One region of the Mesobacillus sp. genome, then DNA from elsewhere that is predicted to be linked to it. Evidence: predicted binding sites of a transcription regulator. Region 1 holds the regulator's gene; the other holds the start of a gene.
The links. The regulator Rex, encoded in region 1, represses fermentation and respiration genes when NADH is low (regulators of the CRP and FNR family bind a similar motif). The targets are predictions, from matches to a motif close to TTGTGAAATATTTCACAA.
Positions count from the first base shown of each region.

Region 1 (4,812 bases):
TATTGGTACATCATCATCATTTATATTGCCATGCAGCTTTCAAGCCTTGTTGGCCTCCCGATTGTAGCATTCGTAGGAGCTGCAATGGGCAAAAGCCTGAAAGAGATGGAAACACTCTCGATTCCTTACTGGCTTGTGATCAGTTTCAGTCTAACTCTGGTCATCGTGCTGCTTATTTTACGAAAAGAAAAGAGGATGGAGGATGATTTACGCGGAATGGCTTCGCCAGCAAGTTCGGCAGCCTGGGCGATAGCCGGTGTGTTCCTGGCATTGATGGCCCAGTCCATCGCGGCAAGCATTGAACAGATGCTCGGTATTGAAATGGGCTCGGAGAACACCCAGGATATCATCAACCTGATTGAAAGCTTCCCCGTCGTCATCCTTGTGAGCTCAATCATCGGTCCGATATTGGAGGAAATCGTCTTCCGGAAAATCATCTTCGGCAGCCTTCATAAAAAAATGAACTTCTTTTTTGCGGCATTGATCAGTTCGGTTATTTTTGCGCTTGCTCATATGGAGCCTGAGCATGTCATCCTGTATTCCGCGATGGGCTTTACCTTTGCCTTCCTATATGTAAAAACAAAACGAATCATCGTACCGATCATTGCCCATGTTACAATGAATACATTCGTTGTCCTGCTTCAGTCCGTATTCAGAGAAGACATTGAGAGAATGATAAGAGAAGCAGAAAAAATCCAAAGCTTTATTGGGGGACTTTAATTAATGAGACAATCTCCTTTATTTTCAGGCATTGTCTACATCTTGTTAGGCAGCTTGTTCACCTACTTCGCCATCCAGAATGTCAATGAAACTGGCTGGGGATTTTTCACATACCTGCTCGTCCTGCTCGCTACCTTCGACTTCGGGTCTGGCATCAGGATGATCCTGTTCCATTTCAAACTGAAACAAATCCAAAAAAAATAGCCTCTTCGATTGAAGAGGCATAGACTGCAGTTATCGTACAAATGAATTTCATTATTCTAAAGCAACACTCATGTCTGTCCTTCAAACCAAAAAAGGGTCCGGAATTCCGGGCCCTTTTGTCTATAAATTAAACCCTTCCACTCGAAGAGGCTATCTCTTTTACAATTCTTCTGCTTCTGTTTCGACATCAGTCGGATAATGTTTAAGGAAATAAATTAATGATTGCAGTTCTACCGCCAGGTCAATATGGTGGATCCTGATGGATGAAGGTACATTCAGTCTTGCAGGCGTGAAGTTCAAAATCCCTTTGACATTTGCCTGGACTAATCGATCGGTAATCGGCTGGGCAACAGCTGACGGAACAGTCAGGATCGCAACCTGCACGCCTTCCTCGACCACCTTTTTATCAAGGTCATCCATATGGTAGACCGGCACTTCGCCAATCTTCGTGCCAACCTTATCCGGGTCAACATCAAAGGCAATTTCAATCTTCGTATTATTGTTCTTGGAAAAATTGTAATTCAAAAAGGCTGTACCGAGATTACCTACCCCGATCAGCGCCACTTTCGTGAGCTCATCCTGATCAAGTGTCTTCCGGAAAAAGGTAAGCAGATAATTCACATTATATCCATACCCTTTTTTGCCAAGCGCACCAAAGTAGGAAAAATCCCTTCTGATTGTGGCAGAATCAACCTTTACCGCTTCACTTAGCTCAGCTGATGAAACCCGCTGCTTCCCAGATGAATGCAGGTTCAGCAGGAAACGGTAGTACAGCGGCAAACGTTTTGCCGTTGCCTGCGGAATTTTCATAGGCTCGTTCGTCATACTCCATCCTCCACCCTGTTCTAGATTTAAATCAACTTATCTTCTCTCTTAAAATCACCGTTCTTCCCGCCGGTTTTTTCGACGAGGTATGTCTTGCCGATCACCATTCCTTTATCCACGGCCTTGCACATATCATAAACAGTCAGCGCACATGCTGAAGCTGCTGTTAACGCTTCCATTTCTACACCGGTGTTCCCTTTTGTTTTTACAGATGCAGTGATATTTAAAATATAGTCACTTTCATTTTGCTCCCAATCGAACGAAAGGTCAATCCCTGTTAATGGAAGCGGATGGCACATCGGAATGATTTCCGACGTTTTTTTTGCTGCCATGATGCCGGCAACCTGGGCAACAGCCAGTACATCGCCCTTTTTCATTTTATTTTCAGTAATTCTTACATATATATCTTCATTAACAATGATGCTCGAATGGGCAACCGCTGTACGAACCGTTTCAGGTTTGTCGCTGACATCAACCATTTTCGCCCTGCCTTCTTCATTAAAATGAGTAAACTCTGCCATGTTCAAGCTCCTTTCAAACAAAATAATACACTATTTTCACAAAGTTGTGTGTGAACTTTGTTGCCAACTTCACAAATTCCTTGCCAAACCTTCATTTGAAGGGGGCGCATATATTGCCGAGCCTATTTGAATGGGGTACACTATCTCTAAGGCAATAGAGGTGAAAAAAATGATATTATTACAAGTTAATCAGCTTTCAAAATATTTTGCTGCTGATCTTATTTTATCGAATATAAAGTTTGAAATACAGACAAATGACCGTGTTGCCCTTGTTGGCCGCAATGGGGCTGGAAAATCGACCCTCCTCAAAATCATCGCTGGACATGAAAGCCATGATGGCGGTGAAATCATCCGTCCAAAGGGTACAAGCATCGGTTATCTCGCACAAAATACTGGGCTGGAGTCCGAGAAAAGCATCTGGGACGAAATGCTTGGCGTCTTTTCCCATCTTCACAGCATGGAAAAGGACCTTCGCCGGCTAGAGGAAAAAATGTCGGATCCTGACATCCTGTCAAACCAGACAGAATACGACAGAGTTCTAAAAGAATATGATATTCTGCAGGTCCAGTTTAAGGAAAAAGGCGGATACCAGTATGAAGCGGACATCCGTTCAGTTTTGCATGGCCTGAACTTTCATTCCTTTGATTATTCCACAAAAATATCCACTTTAAGCGGGGGCCAAAAAACAAGACTTGCATTAGCCAAGCTCCTGTTGACCCGCCCGGATATTTTAATCCTGGACGAACCGACGAACCACCTGGATATTGACACTCTTTCGTCGCTGGAGCAGTATCTGCAAGGCTACCCTGGCGCAATCCTGATTGTGTCCCACGACCGTTATTTCCTGGATAAGGTCGTCAATCAGGTCTATGAAATCTCCCGCCACCAGCTGACGAAATTCCCGGGCAACTATAGTTCTTATCTGGACCAGAAGGCTGAGAACTACGAACGGGACCTGAAGCTTTACGAAAAGCAGCAGGATGAGATCGCCAAGCTGCAGGATTTCATCCAGCGCAACCTGGCTCGCGCATCCACTACTAAACGAGCGCAAAGCCGGCGTAAACAGCTGGATAAAATGGAGCGCATGGACAGGCCAATGGGTGACGAAAAATCGGCTTCCTTCAGCTTTCAGATTGATCGGCAGAGCGGAAACGATGTATTGAAGGCTGACTCACTAGCCGTAGGATACAACCAGGAGATGGTGTCCGAGAATATCACCTTCCATCTAAACCGCGGCGATAGTACTGCCCTCGTCGGACCGAACGGAGTCGGCAAGTCCACATTGTTGAAAACGATTGTGGAAAAACTGCCATCACTTGCAGGGAGTATCCACTATGGGTCCAATGTGTCGATTGGCTACTATGATCAGGAGCAAGCTGAGCTAAGCTCCAATAAAAAGGTACTGAATGAGCTCTGGGATGAATATCCGCTAAAATCGGAAAAAGAAATCCGCACAGTACTCGGAAACTTCCTTTTTTCCGGAGATGATGTACTGAAAATCGTTTCTACTTTAAGCGGCGGCGAAAAGGCCCGTCTTGCGCTTGCAAAAATGATGCTGCAGAAATCCAACTTCCTGATCCTGGATGAGCCTACGAACCATTTGGACCTGGACAGCAAGGAAGTTCTTGAAAACGCCTTGATCGATTATCCAGGCACAATCCTATTCGTGTCCCACGACCGTTATTTTATCAACAGGATAGCCACAAAGGTCATTGAGCTTGATCGTAATGGCGCGACCGAATATCTTGGTGATTATGATTATTATCTTGAAAAGAAGCTTGAACAGGAAGAACTCAAGGCTTTAGAAGCCCAGGCTGCAAAAAATGCCGGCAGTTCTTCTGTGGATAATTCAAAACAGGATAAAAATACTTATCAACAGGATAAAGAAGCAAAGAAACTCGAACGCCAGCGCAAACGCCGCATGGAAGAGGTCGAAGCAACCATCGAAAAGCTGGAAACAGAAGTTGCCGAATACGAGGAACTTCTATGCGATCCTGAAGTTTTCCAGGATCATGAAAAAGCAGCAGAAATTAATAACAAAATTGAAGCTGCTAAAGAGAAGCTTGAACAACTGATGGAAGAATGGGCAGAGCTTGCTTAATAATTATATTCAGTTATCCACAAAAAACCGGACATTGATTGTCCGGTTTTCTTTTATGTTTTTCACTATTAACAGCTCAGCTGTCGATAATGTGGAAAGAATAGTTTTGTGGTGGCTATATTATATATTATTTCTTTATCCACTGCGATATATGGTGAAGTTCATCTCAAATACTTCCATATTGTTACCGAAATTCACTACATTCCCTATCCCCATATTTCTTCTCCAGCAGCCAAAACCACAAAAAAAGTCCCAGATAAGATCCGGGACTTTTTATTCACAAAGTTATTCACATTTAAAATCCTTATTTATGGCTTATCCAGAGACTTTTCCACATTATCCACAGAATAAGCGTCTTTTATCCACATTGTACACAAAATTCTCTCATTTCAGCTCACATATCCACAGCAATATCAGAAAATTTATTTTTTACTTGCGACT
Region 1 covers NZ_JBYNSB010000028.1:3,621-8,432, reverse strand. The annotation lists gene AC3EBE_RS10935 (CPBP family intramembrane glutamic endopeptidase) at 1-720, shown strand, start outside; gene AC3EBE_RS10930 (YdiK family protein) at 724-924, shown strand; gene AC3EBE_RS10925 (redox-sensing transcriptional repressor Rex) at 1,084-1,749, opposite strand; gene moaC (cyclic pyranopterin monophosphate synthase MoaC) at 1,776-2,270, opposite strand; gene AC3EBE_RS10915 (ABC-F family ATP-binding cassette domain-containing protein) at 2,440-4,371, shown strand; gene tsaD (tRNA (adenosine(37)-N6)-threonylcarbamoyltransferase complex transferase subunit TsaD) at 4,801-4,812, opposite strand, start outside.

Region 2 (4,812 bases), on a different contig from region 1:
AATTTGATGTAATCGTCGTAGGAGCAGGTCCTGCAGGCACTTCTTGTGCTTATAACTGTGCCAAGAAAGGCTTGAAGGTATTATTGATTGAGCGCGGGGAATACCCGGGAAGTAAAAATGTAATGGGAGGAGTTCTTTATCGAAAACAGATGGAGGATATTATCCCTGAATTCTGGAAGGAGGCACCGCTTGAGAGACCAGTTGTTGAACAGCGCTTCTGGATGATGGACAAAGAGTCGGTGGTCCAGTTCGGATATAAGGGTCTCGAATGGGCCGTTGAACCATATAATAATTTTACAGTCCTGCGTGCGCAATTTGACCAGTGGTTCGCCCAGAAAGCTGTGGAGGCTGGAGCTCTATTAATCAATGAAACTGTTGTAACGGAATGTATTGTCGAGAATGGAAAGGTGATAGGAGTTCGCACTGATCGCCCTGATGGTGAGGTCCATGCTGATGTAGTCGTCCTTGCTGATGGTGTGAATTCCTTGCTATCCAAGCAGCTTGGTTTCCACAGGGAATTCCGCCCAGATGAAGTCGCTCTTACTGTCATGGAGGTTATCAATCTTCCTAAGGATAAAATCAATGAGCGCTTTAATCTTGAAGGAAACCATGGTACAACGATTGAAATCTTTGGGGATTCTACAAAAGGCAACCTTGGTACTGCATTCTTGTACACAAACAAGGAGAGCTTGAACATCGGGGTTGGAACAACATTATCAAGTATGATCAAAGCGAAGCTCAAGCCGTATGAGCTATTGGATTATTTGAAAAAGCATCCGATGGTGCGACCATATCTTGAAGGCGGTGAATCAGCTGAGTACCTTGCCCATTTAATACCTGAAGGCGGATACCATTCCGTTCCCCGGGTTGTTGGCAGCGGAGTCCTTGTAGTAGGAGATGCAGCCCAGCTAGTAAATGCCATCCATCGTGAAGGCTCCAATATGGCAATGGCATCAGGACAGATGGCTGCAGAAGCGATCGTGGAGGCAAAGAAGGATGGCGACTTCAGTGAAAGAAGCCTTAACCGCTACAAAGAAGCGTTATTCGGAAGCTTCATTATCAAGGACCTTGAAAAGTATAAGGATGCAGCCCATACCTTTGAGAAATATCCGCAGTACTTCAAAGAATATCTTCCAATGATGAACCAGGCAATGAGTAAGTTCTTTACTGTAGATGGTACTCCTAAGAAAGAAAAACAAAAGCAGATCATACGCAGCATGACATCAGAAAAGGGAACGCTTAAGGTAATGCAAGATATCTATCGTGCCTGGAAGGCGGTGAAATAATGTCAACGACAAACATCGAGGAAAAGCAATATCTGATCAGGTTTAAGTGTGACACAAAATCGCATCTGACTGTACTGGATCACGACATCTGCATGACTCAATGTCCTGACAAGCTTTGTACGGTTTTCTGCCCGGCAGAGGTATACAAATGGGAAGGAAAGCGAATGCAGGTAGGCTATGAAGGCTGCCACGAATGCGGGAGCTGCCGTATTGGCTGTCCATACCAGAATATCAAGTGGGAATATCCCAAGGGCGGTCACGGTATTGTATTCAGGCTTGCCTAGTTATCAGCATGGCTAAAAGCAGCTGGCGGACAATTCAAGTCCCGCCAGCTGCTTTCATTTTGTACACCGTTGGAAAAACGATATAGATTGAATTGAGAAAGGAGTATCAATGATTGGATCAAAGGTGGTTGAGCCGTGGAGGTTTCAGGCGCATGCAAAAGATATAAAACAAAATATAGCAAAAACTGCTCAGCTATAGCCAATTTTTTTTTGATTATTGTCATAAGAAAAGCGAATCAATTCATTTTTTATGGGATTTTTCCATTGGCATCATATGTAAGTTTTTTCACATAAGGGATCAAAAAGAGAAAAGCTAAATGGAGGAGGATGAGGAGAGTTTTAGGTTCAGCTGATTTTTTCCTGCAGGCGTACCGCGTGAAGCTGATCATGCCGGATTTTCATTTCTATGTTCCCGGCTGCATCGACAGCATCATCAAAGCGGTCGAAGAGGGATGATGAATAGACAGGTGTGCACCCATCGTAGAACCCAAAGGCATCAGATTTATAAATAGTGACGTTCCAGTGGTAATATTCGCTGCCTTCAGCGGGGGTGCCCTGGAGACCGATCAATAAATGGGTATGGAGCAAATCTGGATGTTCATCCAGAAAAGCCTTTTTATCACTCTGGCCAGCCTGGATCAGAGCTTTTTGATAAAAGTCTCGATAATATTCATTTTGCAAGGTAACTCACTCCCTTTGCTATAAGCTATAACTTCATTATATGTAAGGTTTCTAGAAATTTGAAGGCGAATTGTTAAAATTTTTTGAAATTTTCACAAAGTGTCATATTTTATTCAAATTTCCCCGGTTATATGCAATTTGTGATGGCAATCACAACCCAGTCAGGCAAAGAATTCTATACTAAGAGTATCTTAACGGTATGGGAGGAAATAAAAATGACTGGCTGCATGAGTGGAATGGATTTCAATTCTAAATTTAATTTATCCGAAGGGCTTCAGCAATTGAAGGATGAGCATCCGCCTTTATTGGTAATGCTGGACGAGCTGCTCAAGCTCTGCGAGAAGATAGAAGCAGGAGAACAAATGGAAGAGAACTTTGGATTGCTAAGACCTGCAGTAATTGACTTCCTGGCAGAGCTGGAGCCGCACTCAGAAAGGGAAGAAGGCGTCCTCTTTGAGATGATGGCTGCGTACATCGGCCGTGAGATGGGCCCAATTGCTGTGATGGAATATGAACATGATCAGGCCAAGAGATTCATCGGCACCTTCCTCCATCAAACAAAGGACGAAACAGCAGAATTTACTAAAGAACAGATGATTGAAAATGCAACTCTGATAAAAAATGCAAACTATACACTTGTCAGCCACTTCTCTAAGGAAGAGGGCATCCTTTTCCCAATGGCTGAGAATATGCTGACTGCTGAAGAAAAACATGAGCTTGCTGAACGCATCAGATTGATTTAAAAAAATGAAAAAGGTGAAGCGGAGGGGCAAAAATTCCCGTACGCTTCACCTTTTTATCGTTAAGCTTCCTCCGTAATTGTCACAAGCTTAATGTCCTTTGTATCGAATCTGTAGAAGGTATGGTCCTCGCTGGTGAATTCAATGATTCCTTCCTGGTCTTTCGCGTCCTGGATGGCATCTGAAATGTCCTCTCCTTCAATCGGGCGCGAAACTGAAAAATCCTTTTCAAAAAAATAATTGATTTTAAACTTAGACATGGTGATCTCCCTTCATTACTATACTCATTACATTTTTCCTTACAGGGAGACTGTCTAAACATTTTTCTGCAAATGGAAAATTTTAATTGTTCCATTTTGCCAGCGTTTCATCTGAAGGAAGGAATAGCGTCAGAATTCCTAGAATCGGAAGGAAGCCTACTCCAATTATCATAGTTGTTAATCCGAACATGTCTGCAATCGTTCCAAGGCCGACTGAACCGATTGCACCCATTCCAAAAGCAAGACCTACTGTCAGGCCAGCCATCGTGCCGATTTTTCCCGGAACCAGCTCCTGGGCATAAACGACAGTGACTGAAAAGCTCGACATTAGGATAAAGCCGCTAACCAATAGCAGGATAAAAGCGGCAGCTGTTGGGACAAACGGGATGATGACGGATAATGGAGCAGTCGCTATCATAGAAAGGAAAATAACATTCTTCTTCCCGAAACGGTCTGCCAGAGGCCCTCCAAAGAATGTGCCAAAAGCACCTGCAACGAGGAAGGCGAAAAGGAACATTTGAGATTCCCTGATTGATAGGCCATATTTGTCGATGGCATAAAACGCATAGAAATTAGTCATTCCCGATATATACCAAGAGCGCGCAAAAATCAGGAAAAGTATCAGTAGCAGTGCAATCTTGACATTTTTTGTAATACCCTTGTTTACTTGCTTCCCCGTTTGCTTCGCTTTTGCGGCTATCTTTTCCAAATTCAGTTTGCGAGAATACCAGACTGCAATGTAAATCAGCAGAGCGACAGCAATTGCTGCCACCAGGGTGAACCAGGCAGCACCTATTTGGCCAAGGGGAACAAGGATTAGTGCTGTTATAAGCGGAGCAAGTGCCTGTCCGGAATTCCCTCCAACCTGATAAATCGATTGGGCAAGTCCCCTGCGAGGTCCAGCGGCCATATAGGCTACCCTTGATCCTTCAGGATGGAAAACAGCTGATCCCAGCCCGATGAACAGGACGGACAGGATAACGAATTCAAAGCTTGAGGCGAAGGCCAGCCCCAGTACGCCAAACATCGTCGAGGTCAATCCGATTGGCAATGCGAATGGCATTGGTTTTTTATCCGTTGCCATGCCGATCATTGGCTGAAGCAATGAAGACACGATATTCAGCGAAAAACCTATGATTCCAAGCTGTGTAAACGTAAGTCCCATTGATTTTTCGAGGATTGGAAACATGGCTGGTATCACGGATTGGATTGAGTCGTTCAGCAAATGGACGAGCCCAATGATAAAAAGGATTTTATATGCTGTTTCGTTTTGTTTCTGCGGTTTGATTTTGACAGCTGCAGCAGATTGAGTCATAGTTGTCTCCTTTGGGAATTATTTCGGTTTCCTACATTTTATTTTACAAAAAAAGTCTCCAGATAAAAATAGCTTTTATAATTAAAAATGTGATGTAATATAATTTGAGTATTGCGAAAAGTAAAATAAACGAGGGGAAAAGGGATATGGAAAAGTCGGTTGATCAATTAATGACAGAAAGGATTCTGAATGAATTCCTGGAATCGTATGGACTTGAAAAAGAAGTGAAAAAGCTTGGCGATTTCG
Region 2 covers NZ_JBYNSB010000034.1:51,681-56,492, forward strand. The annotation lists gene AC3EBE_RS13480 (FAD-dependent oxidoreductase) at 1-1,286, shown strand, start outside; gene AC3EBE_RS13485 (ferredoxin family protein) at 1,286-1,570, shown strand; gene AC3EBE_RS13490 (hypothetical protein) at 1,916-2,251, opposite strand; gene AC3EBE_RS13495 (hemerythrin domain-containing protein) at 2,467-2,994, shown strand; gene AC3EBE_RS13500 (hypothetical protein) at 3,054-3,251, opposite strand; gene AC3EBE_RS13505 (MFS transporter) at 3,334-4,566, opposite strand; gene AC3EBE_RS13510 (phosphotransferase enzyme family protein) at 4,713-4,812, shown strand, end outside.
Region 2: AC3EBE_RS13495 (hemerythrin domain-containing protein) is a predicted target of Rex. The motif match lies at 2,332-2,349, and genes of this name have one in related genera.